Regions from separate parts of the Sphingobacterium psychroaquaticum genome, predicted to be linked through region 1. Evidence: riboswitches for the same ligand, from Rfam matches in the RefSeq annotation. Region 1 holds a riboswitch; each other region holds the start of a gene.
The links. Region 1 has a riboswitch for S-adenosylmethionine ahead of E2P86_RS17080 (methylenetetrahydrofolate reductase). Riboswitches for the same ligand answer to the same signal wherever they lie in the genome.
Positions count from the first base shown of each region.

Region 2: linked by a shared signal. The riboswitch ahead of metE (5-methyltetrahydropteroyltriglutamate--homocysteine S-methyltransferase) and the one ahead of E2P86_RS17080 (methylenetetrahydrofolate reductase) in region 1 are both predicted to bind S-adenosylmethionine.
Region 3: linked by a shared signal. The riboswitch ahead of E2P86_RS12610 (hypothetical protein) and the one ahead of E2P86_RS17080 (methylenetetrahydrofolate reductase) in region 1 are both predicted to bind S-adenosylmethionine.
Region 4: linked by a shared signal. The riboswitch ahead of E2P86_RS06835 (O-acetylhomoserine aminocarboxypropyltransferase/cysteine synthase family protein) and the one ahead of E2P86_RS17080 (methylenetetrahydrofolate reductase) in region 1 are both predicted to bind S-adenosylmethionine.

Region 1 is NZ_CP038029.1:4,140,341-4,144,841, forward strand. Features, by position in the region: gene E2P86_RS17070 (30S ribosomal protein S16) at 1-302, shown strand, start outside; gene rimM (ribosome maturation factor RimM) at 383-913, shown strand; SAM riboswitch class I at 961-1,064, shown strand; gene E2P86_RS17080 (methylenetetrahydrofolate reductase) at 1,116-2,072, shown strand; gene E2P86_RS17085 (AGE family epimerase/isomerase) at 2,117-3,283, opposite strand; gene E2P86_RS17090 (DUF4434 domain-containing protein) at 3,292-4,227, opposite strand; gene E2P86_RS17095 (GDSL-type esterase/lipase family protein) at 4,228-4,501, opposite strand, start outside.
Region 2 is NZ_CP038029.1:326,862-331,362, forward strand. Features, by position in the region: gene E2P86_RS01415 (S41 family peptidase) at 1-923, shown strand, start outside; gene E2P86_RS01420 (alpha/beta hydrolase) at 925-1,887, opposite strand; SAM riboswitch class I at 1,979-2,078, shown strand; gene metE (5-methyltetrahydropteroyltriglutamate--homocysteine S-methyltransferase) at 2,150-4,462, shown strand.
Region 3 is NZ_CP038029.1:2,994,925-2,999,425, forward strand. Features, by position in the region: gene E2P86_RS12600 (DUF4342 domain-containing protein) at 22-336, shown strand; gene abc-f (ribosomal protection-like ABC-F family protein) at 824-2,464, shown strand; SAM-I-IV-variant riboswitch at 2,580-2,674, shown strand; gene E2P86_RS12610 (hypothetical protein) at 2,742-3,005, shown strand; gene E2P86_RS12615 (DUF2891 domain-containing protein) at 3,035-4,141, opposite strand; gene E2P86_RS12620 (DUF937 domain-containing protein) at 4,224-4,501, shown strand, end outside.
Region 4 is NZ_CP038029.1:1,659,401-1,663,901, forward strand. Features, by position in the region: gene E2P86_RS06830 (homoserine O-acetyltransferase family protein) at 1-386, opposite strand, end outside; gene E2P86_RS06835 (O-acetylhomoserine aminocarboxypropyltransferase/cysteine synthase family protein) at 430-1,740, opposite strand; SAM riboswitch class I at 1,982-2,095, opposite strand; tRNA gene E2P86_RS06840 (tRNA-Phe) at 2,246-2,321, opposite strand; tRNA gene E2P86_RS06845 (tRNA-Phe) at 2,362-2,434, opposite strand; gene mnmA (tRNA 2-thiouridine(34) synthase MnmA) at 2,620-3,711, shown strand; gene gap (type I glyceraldehyde-3-phosphate dehydrogenase) at 3,753-4,501, opposite strand, start outside.

The DNA of each region.
Region 1 (4,501 bases):
AGAAACACTTACAAGGTGGTGTGAAAAAAGGTGCTTTTGACGAAGCTAAAGCAGAAGAATTATTCGCTGCTTGGGTAGAAGGCAAAAACGCACAAGTAGCTGGTAAAAAAGCTGGTTTAGCATCTTCTAAAGAAGAAACTAAGAAAGCTGCTTTAGCTGCTGAAGCAAAGAAAAAAGCGGACAGAGCTGCGGCAATCGCTGCTAAAAACGCACCTGTTGCTGAAGAAGTAGCAGAAGAAGAAGTTGTAGAAGCTCCTGAGGCAACTGAAGGTGCTGAAAACACAGAAGAAACTGAAGGATAATTCACTATTCATACAGATTCAAGAAGGCCGAATCCGCAAGGAATCGGCTTTTTTTTATTTTATCTACGTACCTTTGCATTATGACAATTGAACAGAGTTTTTATATCGGCTATATCACGAAAACCCGTGGATTAAAGGGTGAAGTACAACTTTTTTTTGAATTTGAAGATTACATGGATTTGGAGTTTGATGTACTTTTCGTAGAAGTCAATAAAAAATTGGTTCCTTATTTTGTCGACACCATCAAACTACAAAAAAATAGTACCGCATACCTAAACCTTGAGGATGTAGACCATATTGATAAGGCGCAGGTCATTGTCAAAAAGAAAGTATACCTCCCAAACGACAAGATGCCAGAGCGTGACCCGGATGATTTCCGCTATACCGACTTGATCGGGTATCTTGTCATTGACGAAAATGAAGGAGAACTTGGTGAAATCACACAGGTACAAGAGCTTCCTCAACAGTTTATGGCCTCTGTAGATTTCAACGGACAGGAATTGCTTTTTCCATTGAATGACGATCTAATCTTAGGTATCGATGCCGAAGAGCAAGTTCTGGAAGTAGAATTACCGGAAGGGCTAGTCGATTTATATCGCGGGGAAGAATAACGGTCTTTTTATTTTTAGTTCTCACTTCTATTACCGATATTAGCAACCGCTTATAGAGAAAGGCAGAGGGAATAGACCCGCTGAAGCCTTAGCAACCTGACACTGGTCAAGGTGCTACATTCTACTCGGTTTAGCCCGGGAAAGATAAGCTGAAGAAACACAATATCCCTGTGCGTTTTCTCCTAAGCCTAAATCGATTACTATGAAGATTGTTGATCATATCAAGAACGCCAAGGGCAAGACATCCTTTTCTTTTGAGCTATTGCCTCCCGCAAAAGGGCAGGGAATACAAAGCATTTTTAAGACGATGGATGAACTTATGGAATTCAAACCTCCTTTTATTGATGTTACCTACCATCGGGAAGATTACCTGTACAAACAACATGACAGTGGCCTTCTGGAGCGTGTAGCCTACAGAAAGCGACCAGGAACGGTGGCTATTTGCGCGGCTATTATGAGTAAGTATAAGGTAGATGCTGTGCCGCACTTAATCTGCGGAGGATTTACCAAAGAAGAAACTGAAAATGCCCTGATCGACCTCAACTTTTTGGGGATAGACAATGTATTGGTCCTACGTGGTGACGCCCGCAAAGGGGATGCCGATTTTATTCCAACCCCGGGTGGACATGCCTTTGCTACGGACCTCCTACAGCAGGTTGTCGATATGAACGAAGGAAAATATTTACACGAAGATATCGAAAGCTCTGCGAAAACAGACTTTTGTATTGGCGTTGCCGGCTATCCGGAGAAACACTTTGAAGCGCCGAACTTCAATACCGATTTCAAATGGCTGAAGAAGAAAGTAGAGATGGGTGCAGAGTTCATCGTAACCCAAATGTTCTACAACGTAGATAAATACAAAGAGTTTGTGACGAAATGTCGTGATAATGATATTCATGTACCCATCATTCCGGGACTAAAACCACTCACCACAAAAAAACAATTGATTGCTTTACCGAAAATCTTTCACTTGGATATCCCAGAAGAACTGAGTGAAGCGGTGGAAAGCTGCAAAACAAACGCTGATGTTCGTCAAGTAGGTGAGGACTGGTTGGTACAACAGTGTAAAGAATTGATTGAATTTGGCGCACCGGTATTGCACTTTTATACCATGAGTAATCCCGGACCAACGAAAAAAATTGTAGAGCGCTTAGCGTAATACAAATAAAAAACTCCCGATGTTCATCGGGAGTTTTTTATTTGCTATTTATAAACCGGGATCGTTTCCATTGTTTTATAAACCTTCAGCAAAGCACGTGGTACATGGAAGCATCCCTTCCACTTACCACCTTTAAGTGTCAACAAAGGTTCTCCTTGACGGTTCAAGTATCCATACCATTCTCCAAACTCTGGATCAGCGAAGTGCTGGAAGCTATAGCTATCCAACTTCTCAAACCATTCTTTGCAACGGGGGTCGCCCGTATATGCCCATCCTTTTGCCATACAGACTAAAGCCTCCAAATGAACCCACCATAGTTTCTGATCCCACTCCAACTGTAATAAGGGTTTGTTTAAGATATCTTTAAAATAGAAGATACCGCCATATTGCTCATCCCAACCATACTCCAGTGCACGCAATGCAATATCGACGCATTTCGTCATCAATGCCTTATCCGATCTTCTTTCAGCCAAATCCATCATAAACCACATGGCTTCAATCGTGTGCCCCGGGTTCACCAAGCGTCCGTCAAACGTATCAGAAAAAGATCCATCAAGGTTTACGCTTTCCATAATCAAACCGGTTTCTGGTTGGTAAAATACCTCCATTACTTCATGAATAACCTCGTCGATTAGCGTTTCTACCGTGGCGCTACCTACAATATGCTCCAATTCTAACGAAAGGTTGCTCAGGATCATCGGCAAAGCGAAACCTTTCAGATTTCTTGTGCCAGGGTAAGCTTTGCTATATTTTCCTTTCGGATTATGCTGCCGCTCCAAAATGCGGTTAAATGTATCTTCCGCAACCTTGCCATACTCCTCTTTACCTGTCGCTTTATACAACGCAGCAAGCCCCATACTGGCAAAGCAATCCGAAAAAATGTTATACGGTTGCACCAAAGGATTTCCCGCCCTATCTAAGGAGAAATACCAATCTCCTTCTGCATCACGACCGTTCTTTAGGATAAATTTAGCCCCCTGCTCAGCCATATCACGCCATACAGGATTCTCCTCCACTTGGTTATATAGCGTCGACAATGTCCATATCTGACGCCCCTGTAACCACATAAATTTATCGGTATCAAATACAGTTCCATCACGGTCTAGGCATGAGAAAAAACCACCAAATTGGTGGTCAACCGAATTCTTCTCCCAAAAGGGCATCACGTTAAGCAACAGCTCATTTCTGTATTTATCAACAAATTCCGTCATCTTCAATTTTAAATCAACGTTTCTAAATATTCTTTATATCGATTATATAAATGGCCTGCTTGTAAGTAGGCCGACTGTGGGCTCATGAAATGCGAAAATTCAAATGTAATCGCTTTATCATATCCTGCTTTTCGTGCCGCTTCTAGCTTCAGCCTTAATTTTTCAAATTTTATCGGAAGGAACTTAATCGGCATATCCCGATCAAAAGACTCTGCGTTGGTCCAACATTGCAGCCCATAAGTATCCGCAAGCTTCTTATTGACGGTAAAGAAATCTTCTAATTCATGGTAATCAATATGCCCATCTTGAAAGGCTACCGCATCAATGGCATGATGAATCTCGTGGAAAATCTCATTCCACTCACGCTCATGTTCCTGTATAGAAACGACATCCGTTTTTGTCAGGCTCGCATTGGCTGCCATCACGGCTTTCTTACCATCGATCCATGGGGAAATAAAAGTAGGCAAGTTGTTGCTCACCGCCTTACATTGCTCACCTAAGATCCGAAAAGCACTAGCCGCACCTTTGGTTTGTCGGCTAATTTCCATACTCAAGTACCACCCCCCAAAGCTGCTGTATTTACCATACTTCTGCCATACCTCATCAATCACATAACGATTGGCATCAATCTCGTGTTGCATATCACCGGTATCCCAATACTTCCCGCTATCATATAGGCCGAAGAAGAACTTCATGCCATGCTTCTCAGCCAATTGCAAAAACATCTCCACCAAGTCTGCCGGTGGCTCGTAACAGCCTAAATTATCCTGTAACCACGGCGAAGGATATGTAATAAAGCGGCGATATCCACTCCGGATAAGAATCACGGTATCAATACCAACAGCCTTCATATACCCAAAATCACGATCCCATTCCGCACGTCCCCAGTTTTGATGTGGGATATCGTGACTTATCTCATCCAAAAAAGTTCCCGTAATCTTCATTTATAAATATTTTTTGTCTTTTAGATATTTAACCCAAACCAAGTATCCATCTGTATTGATATGAATACCATCCATCGTATAGTCTGCTTTTAGCACATGGTCGTCGGCCAACACTTCTTTTACGTCCACATATGTTAACTTATAGCGTTGTGCTAATTTCAAAACACCATCATTCAAGGCGCGTACCATTGCTTCCTTATGGAACAGGTAGTCATATTTCAATACCTTCTCGTTTAAGGGCAACGTACTCTGCACATATATTTTTGTCCGAGGG
Region 2 (4,501 bases), 580 kb from region 1:
TCAGTGTTATTGACCTGAACGATAAATATTATATTCGGAAAATTCATAATCCAGCTTTTGAAAGAAATGTCAATATTGGCGATGAAATCCTTGGTGTTGGTGCGGAAGATATTGAACAGTTAGTGAAGCGAAAGTCGATTGTCGGATCAGGATCGGCCGCAAATAAAAAAACAAGATTAATCTTTAGTATGCTTTATGGTGAAAAGGACTCAGCATCTATTTTACGATTGCGGGACCAGCGTAGCGGCAAAGTGAAGGAGCTTCATGTGAAGCGTGATTTTCAGCACGACGATATATATCTAACGGTATCGACGCTAAAAAACACAGCAAATAGGATGCTGGATGAGAATACGTATTATTTTAACTTGGCTCAATCAAAAGTGACGGATACATTGTTGCGATTTATTGAGGACCCGTCGAAGCATATCATATTTGAGATGAGGGGATACCTTAAGCACGATTTTTATAGTCAAAACATACTTAATAAGTTAATTACGGACACCGTTAAACATCAGATTTTTTATTCCTATGAAATTTTAAGTCCTAAGAATCGAAGCTTTAGACAGTCTACACAAATAGATGCTCCTGAAAACCAGAATAAGAAAGCTAAATTTTACTTTCTAACCGATCGAACAACACAAAGTGCACCGGAAACTTTTCTTGATATTGTTAAATTTTGGAAGATAGGTAAGATTATTGGACAGCCAACAGCTGGTGCAAATGGTAATATTAATTATCTTTATCTGCCTGGAGGCATGATGGTGACCTTTTCAGGGCTAAAAGTAATGAATTCCGACGGAAGTACTCATCATCTGCTAGGTGTGCAGCCGGATTATTTGACAGATTTTACACTCGAAGACATCATGGGCGGGCGTGATCCTTATATAGACACAGCTTTGAAGATTATAGCGGATGAGGGGTAGGTTAAAGCTCTTTCTTTCTCAGCCAAGCAAAAAGTGCTAGGTATACCTGCGTTCTAACTTCTTCTTTGGATAAAACTAAATCATGGATGCCATTTTCAATGGGAAGAATGGTGATATCACCCTTGAGCTTATTTGCATACCGTGCAATATCTCTGACATTAAGGACCAAATCACTACTTTGTGAGTGCTTGTCCCACTTTTTTGAAAAACTACTTTGTGCTCCATGCATAATGAGGGTGGGCACGGTCAAATGAACGCCCTGTTGAATGTATCGTTGTGCCTGATGCACCGCTCGGATGAAACTCGCGTCCGAATAGGTATAATCAAGAGGTTTCCAAGTTAGGTCGAAGTTCCATTCCCCTTTATGCTCTTGATGTAGGCTTTTTGCATACTGAGCGTTCATGCCATTTGGTATGGGTAAATTAGGAAACAGCGTAGCCAATGCACTGACCAGGGGAATACCGATCGTTTTTGTCAAAGACCCCACATTGAAATCATAGAAAGGACTGTTGCACCACAATCCTTTCACCAACGGATGATTGGGATGGCGTGCAGCAAAGTAGGTCAAGACTAGGCCGCCGGTAGAATGCCCACATAATATCACACTGTCATGCCCCTCTTGCTTCATGATAGCTAGAGATCTGTTAATCTCCTCATCGTACTCTTTGAGATTACGTACGCGGTAATATCCCTGATGTGACAGATGTGCACGGCCATATTTGCGGAGATCTAACGCATAGAAATGGTAACCATGCATATTGAATTGATCTGCCATCTCTGTTTGAAAAAAATAATCGATATAGCCATGAACATAAAGTACAGCTTTCTTGCTTTCTAGGGGTGCTTTCTTGCGTACGAGTACGGCATGAACACTTCCTTCGTAATCATCCGGTAAGTCAAGACGGGCTTGCTCATACGGGTATCCTAAGATGTCTTCCTGAAAAGCGTATGTCTCTGTCTCCATATTTTTGTTATTTATGTATTAAATTTACATATGTTTTTTTAAAATCTTTAGGATTTCTTTGCATTCTCAATACTTATTCATACCTTAGCCACGCTTATAGAGAAAGGCAGAGGGACTAGACCCGATGAAGCCTTAGCAACCTGTCGCTGTACAAGGTGCTACATTCTACTCCTTCGGGGGAAAGATAAGCCGAAGTCACCGTTCCTGTGTGGCCTTCTCTCCAAGCAATAGTTTTAGAAAGAAAAATTAACAAACAGAATTTATGTTATTAACAAACAATTTAGGTTACCCACGTGTGGGGGCTTTCCGCGAATTGAAAAAGGCCAATGAAGCTTATTGGGCGAAAAAGATCAGCGCGGAAGAATTATTGCAAGCTGGACTTAAAATCCGTGAAGGCAACTGGAAGACACAAAAGGATGCTGGGATCGACCTAATTCCTTCGAATGACTTCTCGTTTTACGATCAAGTATTAGACTTGTCTCTTACTGTAGGAGCAATTCCTGCTCGTTACAGCTCTTTGTTGAACAAAATTGATCGTCAGTATAATTTAGATTTATACTTTGCGATGGCACGTGGTTTCCAAGAAGGTGGGGTAGATGTGACGGCGATGGAAATGACGAAATGGTTCGATACTAACTACCACTATATCGTTCCTGAGTTTACGAAAAACCAAGAATTTAAACTGACTTCAGAGAAATTCTTAAATGAATATAATGAGGCTAAAGCGGCTGGTATTGAAACGAAACCAGTTATTATTGGCCCAATCACTTACCTTTTGTTAGGTAAAGAAAAAGAAACAGGATTTAACCGTATCGACCTTATCGATGGTTTATTGCCTGTTTATGAAGAAATCTTAACTAAATTGGCGGATGCAGGTGCACAATATGTGCAGATTGATGAGCCTTATTTGGCATTGGATATTGATGCAGATACAAAAGCGCTTTATGCACGTGTTTTCGATAAACTTGCAGCAGCTGCTAAAGGCATCAAATTAATCGTTGCAACTTATTTCGAAGCTCTTCGTGACAACGAGGACGTAGCAGTGAACTTACCGGTTCATGCGTTACACCTTGACTTGGTTCGTGGAGAAAATCAATTAGATACAGTTCTTGCTAAAGTACCTGCTTCTTTGACACTTTCATTGGGTGTAGTAGAAGGTCGTAACATTTGGAAGAACGATTACGAGAAATCGTTAACACAAATCAAAAAAGCAGTTGATGTTTTGGGCGCCGATCGTGTTTGGGTTGCGCCTTCATCTTCTTTATTACATGTTCCTTTTGATTTGGATAATGAAGATAATGAAGAGTCATTGCCTGCTGAAGTTAAGAACTGGTTAGCATTTGCAAAACAGAAATTAGCAGAGGTAAAAGACTTAGCGGTATTGGCTGATGGTGAGGTTGATGCAAAAACAGCAGAACGCTTTGAAGCGAATAAAGCAGCAGCGGAAAGCCGTCGTACTTCTCCTTTAATCCATAAGCCAGCGGTTAAAGAGCGTACAGCAAATATTACAGATGATGATGCAACACGTACTTCTGTGTTTGCAGATCGTAAAGCAGCACAACAAGCTAAATTTAACTTGCCAGCTTTTGCGACAACAACAATCGGTTCTTTCCCACAGACGAAAGATGTTCGTAAATGGAGAGCTGATTTGAAGAAAGGTGCAATTACACAAGCTGAATACGATAAAGAAATTGCAGAGGAAACAGAAAGAACTATCCGTTTACAAGAAGAACTAGATATCGATGTATTGGTACACGGTGAGTTCGAGCGTAACGACATGGTGGAGTACTTCGGTGAGCAACTTGCTGGATATGCGTTCACGAAAAACGGATGGGTGCAATCATATGGTTCACGTTGTGTGAAACCGCCGGTAATTTATGGTGATGTTTATCGTCCAGAAGATATGACTGTTCGTTGGTCTGCTTATGCACAATCATTGACAAACCGTCCAGTGAAAGGAATGTTGACAGGTCCGGTTACGATCTTGCAATGGTCTTTCGTGCGTAATGATCAACCACGTTCAACAACAACATACCAAATTGCACTTGCCATTTTGGATGAAGTACAGGCATTAGAAAAAGCAGGTATTAAAATCATACAAATTGACGAGCCAGCAATTCGTGAAGGACTTCCTTTGCGTAAAGCAGATCAGAAAGATTATTTGAATTGGGCGGTGCGTGCTTTCCGTGTTTCTTCATCAAATGTGGATGATGATACACAGATTCACACCCACATGTGTTACTCCGAGTTCAATGATATTATTGAAGATATTGCGGCAATGGATGCTGATGTAATCACGATCGAAACTTCTCGTTCGCAGATGGAATTATTGGATGCGTTTGCTGCAGACTTTAAATATCCAAATGATATCGGACCTGGTGTTTACGATATTCACTCACCACGTGTACCGAGTACAGAGGAGATGGTGGAATTGTTGCGTAAAGCTAAAGCTGTTGTTCCTGCAGAGCAATTATGGGTAAACCCTGACTGTGGATTGAAAACACGTGCATGGCCAGAAACTAAAGCGGCGTTAGAGTCGATGGTTGAAGCCGCTAAAATTTTACGTGCTGAATAATTAGTAATACTTTAAAATAATAACACGTTATTGTGTTAG
Region 3 (4,501 bases), 1.1 Mb from region 1:
AAACTCAAAACAAATACAATTATGTCTATCAAAGAAACATTCTTCGTAAACGGGGAAAACCTACTCAAAAAAATAAAGGAAATTATCGCAGAAGGTAATGTGACCAAAATCAGCATTTCGGACAAGAACGGAAAAGAAATAATGAGTTTTCCAGTAACGTTGGGTGTCGTTGGGGTCGTATTCGCGCCCATTTTTGCGGCTGTTGGCGCCATTGCGGCTTTACTGACCGAATGCAAGATTACAGTCGAGAAAGAGCACAAAGAAGATGAAGCAACACCCCCTCAGGAAGAGGAGAAAGAAAATGCTGCAACAGAACCAGAAGAACCGCTGTTGTAAGGCTATCTTATAACAGGCTCCTTTTAGTCTAAAAATTGGACTATACTCATAAAATAGATCGACCTCTTGCCTCTGGAAAACAACAAGCAAGAGGTTGTATTCTAAGCTCCCACGTGGCTGAGAGGACAGGGACAAACAAGGGAGACACGAGCCAAAGGCGCGCGCCAGCGGATAGCAAACTAGCGAACCGTCTTCAAAATACTCGACGCTCACTAACACGCTAGTTCGAGCCTGCCTACCGTAGGTAGGCTTGTAACCCAGACTCCTAAAGGTTAAAGCAAGTAATATGATATGCTAAGCGACAAACCTACTACAGGTAGGCTTGTCGCTTGGACTTTTAAAGACATTATGAAGAAGCCAGCCATCACCGGGATTACTTTTTTTTCAATTTTAACTTTTTAATTGCTACCTTTGTAAGCAACAAATCACTTACTGCATGTAATAAATATTTCTTTCCACCGAACATACTCAGCATTATCCTTAATGGATGAACTGCCTATTGTTAACTTCTACAACGAAAGAAATCATGCTTATTATCGACAATATTTCCTATATACATCAGGATAAAGAAGTCCTGTTTACACATTTAAATTTTAGCCTTCGTCAAGGTGCTAAAGCTGCGCTTATCGGGAATAATGGTGCAGGAAAATCTACACTGCTTAAACTTATTGCAGGTCTTCACACTCCCAATACGGGTCAAATAAGATCGGTAGAGTCCCCCTATTACATCCCTCAAATACTTGATCAATACCAAGACAAAACAGTGGCTGAGGCGCTTCAAGTAGCCCATAAATTGCATGCTTTTTATGAAATCTTGGCGGGAAATGCCTCGGAAGAGCATATGTTGATGCTCGATGATGATTGGAGCCTCGAAGAACGCTGTCACGATGCCTTTACCCGTTGGGATTTGAAGGGAGTAAACCTGAATGACAAGATGGCGACACTTAGTGGTGGACAAAAGAGCCGTGTTTTTTTAGCCGGTATACACATCCACCAAGCGAAGTTTATCATCATGGATGAGCCCAGTAATCATTTGGATAATCAGGGCCGGCAATTGCTTTATGCATACATCGAACAAACTGCAGCAACTTTACTTATTGTGAGCCACGATCGTACCTTGCTCAATTTACTTGACACGATGTATGAACTTAGTAAAGAGGGCATAAAGACTTACGGCGGGAATTATGATTTCTACGCGGAGCAGAAAGATGCGGAGCGCAACGCGCTGGGCGACCACATCCAGGCAATGGAAAAAGACCTTCGGAAGGCCAAAGAAAAAGAACGTGCCGTAGCCGAGCGTCAGCAGAAGCTGGATGCACGTGGTAAAAAGAAGCAAGAAAAAGCCGGCGTTGCGCGTATTATGATGAATACGCTCCGCAATAACGCCGAAAATAGCAGTGCTAAATCCAAGCAAGTCCATAGCAATAAAACGAATAATATCGGTGAAGAACTATCATCGTTGCGCATGCAGCGTGCCGATATCGACAAGATGAAGTTTGGTTTCGAAAGAACAAGCCTTCATCAAGGTAAGGTGTTATTCGAACTCACGCATGTAAATCATCAATACGAAGCCCAAGCGGTTTGGTCGGATAAATTAAATTTAAAAATTACAAGTGGCGAGCGCATTGCGTTAAAAGGAAAGAACGGATCCGGAAAAACGACCTTCATCCGGCTCTTGTTAGGTGCGTTAACGCCCGCGACGGGATCGATTTTCCGTACCGCGATTGAAACCGTTTATATTGATCAGGACTACTCCCTTTTGAATGATGCACTTAGCGTATACGAACAGGCCGAGGATTTTAATGACGGAGCACTCCAAGAACACGATATAAAGATTAGGTTGGATCGCTTTTTATTTAACAAAGAAAGCTGGAACAAATCGGTTGCTGCATTAAGTGGCGGAGAACGAATGCGCCTTGCTCTATGTTGTTTAACAATAAGTAATAATGCACCAGAGCTTCTCGTATTAGACGAACCTACCAATAACTTAGATATCCAAAATATCGAAATTCTAACCGCAGCTATTCAACAGTATCAAGGAACATTATTGGTCGTTTCGCATGATGCCTATTTCTTGAATCAAATAGCTATTACAAGGGAGATTGAGTTGGTAGGAAGTAGTTCGTAGAGCGTAGTTGGTAGGGAGTAGTTGGTAGAGCGTAGTTGGTAGGGAGTGGAGCGTTGTTACTAAATATACGTTATTTAAAAAAATATTTGGAAATAAAAAAAACTCTACTATATTTGTAGAGTATTCAGAATTGCATAAGCAATACCAACCGAGTGTAGGCACCGCGGTGGTAAAATAATACGGGTATCACGCCAAAATAAACGTGTCTTCACGATTGTTTTAAACCCTTGATTTTCTGAATACAATTTATGGTTAAACGTTTTTAATTTTAAATTGTATGTCAACAACAAATCAACTATCCAGCCATCTACAAGAGCAGTTCCACCACTATACGGTGAATGAGTTGATCACCATCAACAATGACATTGTTGAAAACAAGGTTTGGGGAAGCTCACGCTCTACCTTCCGGAATGCAGTGCTTAAAGCACTTGCCCAGAAGGGAATCGACCTATCCCCTATTATTTCCAAAGAGGACGGTTTTACCGTAATCCAGATTGTGAAAGTAAAGCTAGAAAACAATAGCCTCATTCCAGTCTGTTAAAGCAAGCAAATCTCCCCCTTTACATATAGCTACTGGTTAGACAGCGCCAACAAGGCAAATGATCCTAACCAGTGGCTTCCCATATAGTCGTCGTTGCTGATATTTTTCAAAGAAAATTCAATGTGATTATTCCCGAGCTGCACCAAAACATCATGAAGTTCCGGAAGCACTTGTGCAATACCGTACAGGCAATGGGCACGACTAAAGTTCAACCCATCCAAGTGAACCAATTTTCCATCCGTACGATCGCTCACAATAGCAGGCTGCAATAACTTTACTTCCTTTTCAAACAAACCTGGCATAAAATTCAAAAGCCACACTTTATACTCATCATGTGGTAACACCTTACTCATGAGATAGGCTTCCTCCAAACACGGTGACAGAAAATCATATCCACTCGGTTCGTACGCTAAATCACAATTTTTATCCTTTTCAAAAAAACGTGTAGTATTGGTCTTTATAGCATTCAATAGGTTATGATCTCCAACTTGTTTGGCATAATCAAACATCAAAGCAAGACTAAAAGCTGTATTATCGTGTTGCCCTGTTCGAATCGGGTAAACTAATTTTGTTAAATAAACTTGTGTCCGTTCCGAAAGCAAATCGACCAAAGGTTGTAATACGGATGCCCACTTCTGTGCATCCTTATCTTCCCATGCCAACAGCTCTTGCTGCAACTTGAACAACCAGGCCCAGCCGTAGGTCCGCTCGAAGCTCAAATTATTTTTATCTTGAAAAAAAGCAAGCTCCACCGCGAGATTTTCCTTCGTGATATGAGCGTTCAATATCTGTCGGATTTTGCCGTCGGAATCTAAATCGGGATGAAGGCGTAACAAGTGCACAATGGACCAGTAACCGTGCACGGAAGAGTGCCAATCAAAACATCCATAAAAAATCGGACGCAGTGCTTTAGGCCCTTTTAGATCTTGAACGCTCCCCAAGACCTGTCCCATTTTATTCGGGTATTCAATCGTTAAACAATGTGTAGGGAGTGCGAAAATCAGGGCTGCCATTTCGGAATCCAATGTCAGCTTATCTACTTTCGCTTCATTCTCTGTTGCTGTATTTCGTTGCTGTTGACAACCACTTAAAACAGCTAAAAAACACAACGATACAACAAATCCTAGGTACTTCATAAAACAATTTATTTTTCTGTAAGTTTATAAGAACAAGAATAGGCATAAAAAAATACATATTGTTACTTAACAAATAAAAATCATGGGTATTACAGATTTAATTACAGGTGGTATCGGTTCGAAAGCGATATCAGCCATTTCCAGTACGTTGGGTGTTAGCGAGACGAAAGCAAAGTGGATCGTTGCAGCCGCCGTTCCGCTGATGATTGCTGCGTTGAACTACAACTCCAAAAACAAAGGACAAGCAGAAAATATCGACAAAGCGCTTGACCAACACAGCAGTAGCGGTATTCTGGATAAGATAAGTGACGTTTTTGGCAGCAACAACAACGATGATGGCGGAAAGATTGTCAACCATAT
Region 4 (4,501 bases), 1.9 Mb from region 1:
TCAATCTGTTGAATCCCAAGATAATCGGCTAATCGCTGATTTACCGCTACGATGTCACGGATTGTAAACTGTGGGAAATCTAAAAAATATGGATTTCCCGTTTGCTTGTTTATGCTCAATGGGTTTGTCGTACCGTAGTGCGAACCCAACACGTTGGCGCAAACAATAAAATAATCATGTGGATTGAACAACTCATTTTCACCAAACAATCCCGGCCACCAATCGAATACATCGGAGTTTGCGGTTAGGGCATGGCATACCCATACCACATTGTCTTTCTTCTCGTTTAAGGTGCCATAGGTATGATAAGCTACTGTTAGCTCATCAATCGTGGCGCCATTTTCGAATTGGAAGGCTGTCTCCGATTTATAATATTTTAAACTCATTCTTTACCTTAATCTTTCCCCTTTACTGTAAATTGTAGTTTTCTTATTTTAGTTTATCAAATGCTTGTTGCAGATCGGCTTTGATATCATCGATATGCTCAATACCTACAGATAAACGCAGCAAACCAGGATACACACCTGCGGCTTTTTGTGCTTCTGCCGATAGCTGTTGGTGTGTCGTCGCCGATGGGTGGATAATCAATGTTTTCGCATCCCCTACATTGGCCACATGACTGATTAGCTCTAGGGCGTCGATGAAATCATTAGCTTTTTGTGCGCCACCTTTAATCGTGAAGGACAGTACAGCTCCATATCCGTTCTTCAGATATTTCTGTGCATTTTGGTGGTATGGGTGACTTTTCAAACCAGGGTAGCTTACTTTTTCTACCTGTGGATGTGCTTCTAGCCATTGTGCAATCTCCAAGGTGTTATCCACGTGTCTCTGTACACGCAAGGATAGGGTTTCTAAGCCTTGTACCAGCAAGAAGGAGTTGAACGGTGATAGGGCAGGACCAAAGTCACGTAAGCCTTCTACACGTGCACGAATAGCAAACTGAATATTCCCGAAAGGACCATTGACTCCAAATACATCGGAGAATACTAAGCCATGGTAGCCTTCTGATGGTTCAGAGAATTGTTTGTATTTACCATTTCCCCAATTGTATGTTCCACCGTCGATTATGACACCACCGATACTAGTACCATGTCCACCGATCCATTTTGTTGCTGATTCTACAACAACATGGGCGCCATGTTCCAACGGTTTGAAAAGATAGCCACCGGCACCGAATGTGTTATCTACGATGATAGGCAGGTCATGTTTCTTTGCTAAAGCAGCAATTTTTTCGAAATCAGGAATGTTGTAGCTCGGGTTCCCGATCGTCTCCAAGTAGATTGCTTTTGTCTTATCGTCAATAAGTGCTTCGATATTTTCGACCGTGCTATCTAATGCAAAACGCGCTTCGATGCCTATGCGTTTGAACGCTACCTTGAATTGATTGTATGTTCCGCCATAAAGGTTCGATCCGGCAACGAAGTTCTCGCCACTTTCGACGATATTGTTGATCGTAATAAATTGTGCGGCTTGTCCGGAAGCAACAGCTACAGCCGCTACACCGCCTTCAAGGGCTGCAATACGTTTTTCGAAGACATCAGTCGTCGGGTTCATGATACGGGTGTAGATGTTTCCGAACTGCTTTAGCGCAAAAAGATTAGCGCCATGCTCGGCATTTTCAAACGCGTAAGATGATGTTTGATATATCGGTAATGCACGGGATCCAGTTGTAGGGTCTACTTCTTGGCCAGCGTGAACTTGTAATGTTTCGAATTTTAGGTTTTTATTATCTGTTGACATAATGGTGTTGTTTTTGAATTTTGTAAAATACGTGTTAAAGCCAACCTAAGGGATGAAGGAGTGGTCGTTCTATACGAATGATAAGGAATGTAAAAAGAGGTTGGGTTACAATTTATCCATTATCACGAACGACTAGCGCATTCGCATAGCCGAAGACATCGTACAACATGTTGTTGTTCCGGTCGGATACAATAAGGACGTATTTGCTGAAATTTGTTTGATCGCTATCATTGTCTTATTTCATTTATATGCTCCAAAGCGATATTGCTTTGGACAGGAATTGGCACCTTTTCAACTTCTATTGAAGGTTGCCAGTGGGTCATAGAGCCAGTCTCTCGCCACTTCTTTATAAATCAAGACCTGATAAAAGGTGTTGATTAGTGTACCACTAACGAAGTACTCCGCAAATATATGTTTTTTTGAAACATATGCAAAAGAAAAAAGTGTTTTTTTGAAATAGGTTAAAAAAAGAAAAAGCCCATCTCGTTATGGAGACGGGCTTTTCTGGTGGTGCCAGCTGGATTCGAACCAGCGACACAAGGATTTTCAGTCCTTTGCTCTACCGACTGAGCTATGGCACCTTTTAGCTTTGTTTTGAACCTGTGCTAAGCAGGTTTTGGGTGGTGCCAGCTGGATTCGAACCAGCGACACAAGGATTTTCAGTCCTTTGCTCTACCGACTGAGCTATGGCACCTTTTTACAATAATTGTTTTCCTTTATTGTGTTGCAAATGTAGGTTCTTTTTTTGAATTCTAAAATTTTTGAGACAATTATTTTCGAGGTTTATTTCAACCTCTTGATTCTTATTGAGATAAAATTACATCAAATAAACATACCAATTACTCAAATTAGGCTATCTTTGCACTTCACAAAAATAATATGAGTAAAAGAGGTAGAGTTTTAGTGGCAATGAGTGGTGGGGTTGATAGTTCTGTCGCTGCTGTGATGTTACATGAACAAGGGTACGAGGTGATCGGTATCACGATGAAAACTTGGGATTATGCGTCGGCAGGCGGATCGTCCAAGGAAACGGGATGCTGTAGCCTGGATAGTATCAATGATGCCCGCTCTTTAGCCGTAGGTTATGGTTTCCCACATTATATATTAGATATCAGAGATGAGTTTGGCGATTATGTGATCGATAACTTCGTCGACGAGTATATTGCCGGACGGACACCAAATCCATGCGTCTTGTGCAACACGCATATCAAATGGTCTGCATTGATGAAGCGTGCGGATAAGCTCGATTGCGAATTTATCGCGACGGGGCACTATGCGAATATCCGGATGCACGATAACGGCCGATACGTCATCTCTAAAGGAAGAGATGAAAATAAAGACCAGTCTTATGTGTTGTGGGGTGTTTCACAAGAGAATCTCGCGCGCACGCAATTTCCATTAGGGAATTTCACCAAAAAGGAAATTCGCCAAATGGCATTGGATATGGGGCAGGCGGAATTGGCACAGAAGTCAGAAAGCTATGAGATATGTTTTGTGCCGGAGAACGACTATAGAGCCTTTTTAAGACACAAACGTCCGTCCCTTGATGAGGAAATTGGTCCAGGAAATTTTATCTTGTCTGATGGAACCGTAGTTGGTAAGCATATTGGTTACCCTTACTTCACGATCGGACAACGTAAAGGGCTAGGTATTGCATTGGGAAAACCAATGTTTGTAATCGAAATCCTTCCAGAGAGCAACTCGGTCGTGTTGGGCGAGGAGCATGAGCTCGAAAAATCACAGGCTTTCGTTCGGGATATCAATCTTGTTAAATATGCATCCTTAGAAGAGCCGATGGAAGCGATTACAAAAATCAGATATAAAGATGCTGGTGCGCAGTCTATTTTGACGCAACAAGGCAATATTATGCAGGTGGATTTTACGCACAATGTAAAAGGGATTGCCCCAGGGCAGTCGGCTGTATTCTATGAAGGAAACGATCTCCTTGGAGGCGGGTTCTTAATGAAGTAAAAAAAAGCGGCAATCTAGATTGCCGCTTTTTTTATGTGATATTATAATTTACCAATCTCTTGTGCTAGATCGATAATCTTGTTCGAATAACCCCATTCGTTATCGTACCATGATACTACTTTCACGAAGTTATCGTTCAAGGAGATACCAGCTTTAGCATCGAAAATTGATGTGCGTGCATCACCTAAGAAGTCTGTAGAAACAACCTCATCTTCTGTGTAACCTAAAATTCCTTTTAATTCGCCTTCAGAAGCTTCTTTCATCGCTTTTTTGATGTCTTCATACGAAGCACCTTTTTCTAAGCGTACTGTTAAATCTACAACAGAAACGTCAGCCGTAGGAACACGCATCGACATACCTGTTAGCTTACCTTTCAATTCAGGAAGTACAAGACCTACAGCTTTAGCTGCACCTGTGGATGAAGGGATGATATTTTGGTATGCGCCACGACCACCTCTCCAGTCTTTCGCTGAAGGACCATCAACTGTTTTTTGTGTTGCTGTAACCGCGTGGATGGTAGTCATCAAACCTTCGATAATTCCGAATTTATCATTCAATACCTTAGCGATAGGAGCTAAACAGTTTGTTGTACATGAAGCGTTAGAAACGATTGTGTACTCTGCTTTTAGATCTTTGTGGTTAACACCCATTACAAATGTTGGGGTATCATCTTTCGCAGGGGCAGACATAACAACTTTCTTCGCTCCAGCGTCGATGTGTTTTTGTGCTGTCTCTTGTGTAAGGAAGAAACCAGTAGATTCAATAATTACTTCAGCACCTACTTCATTCC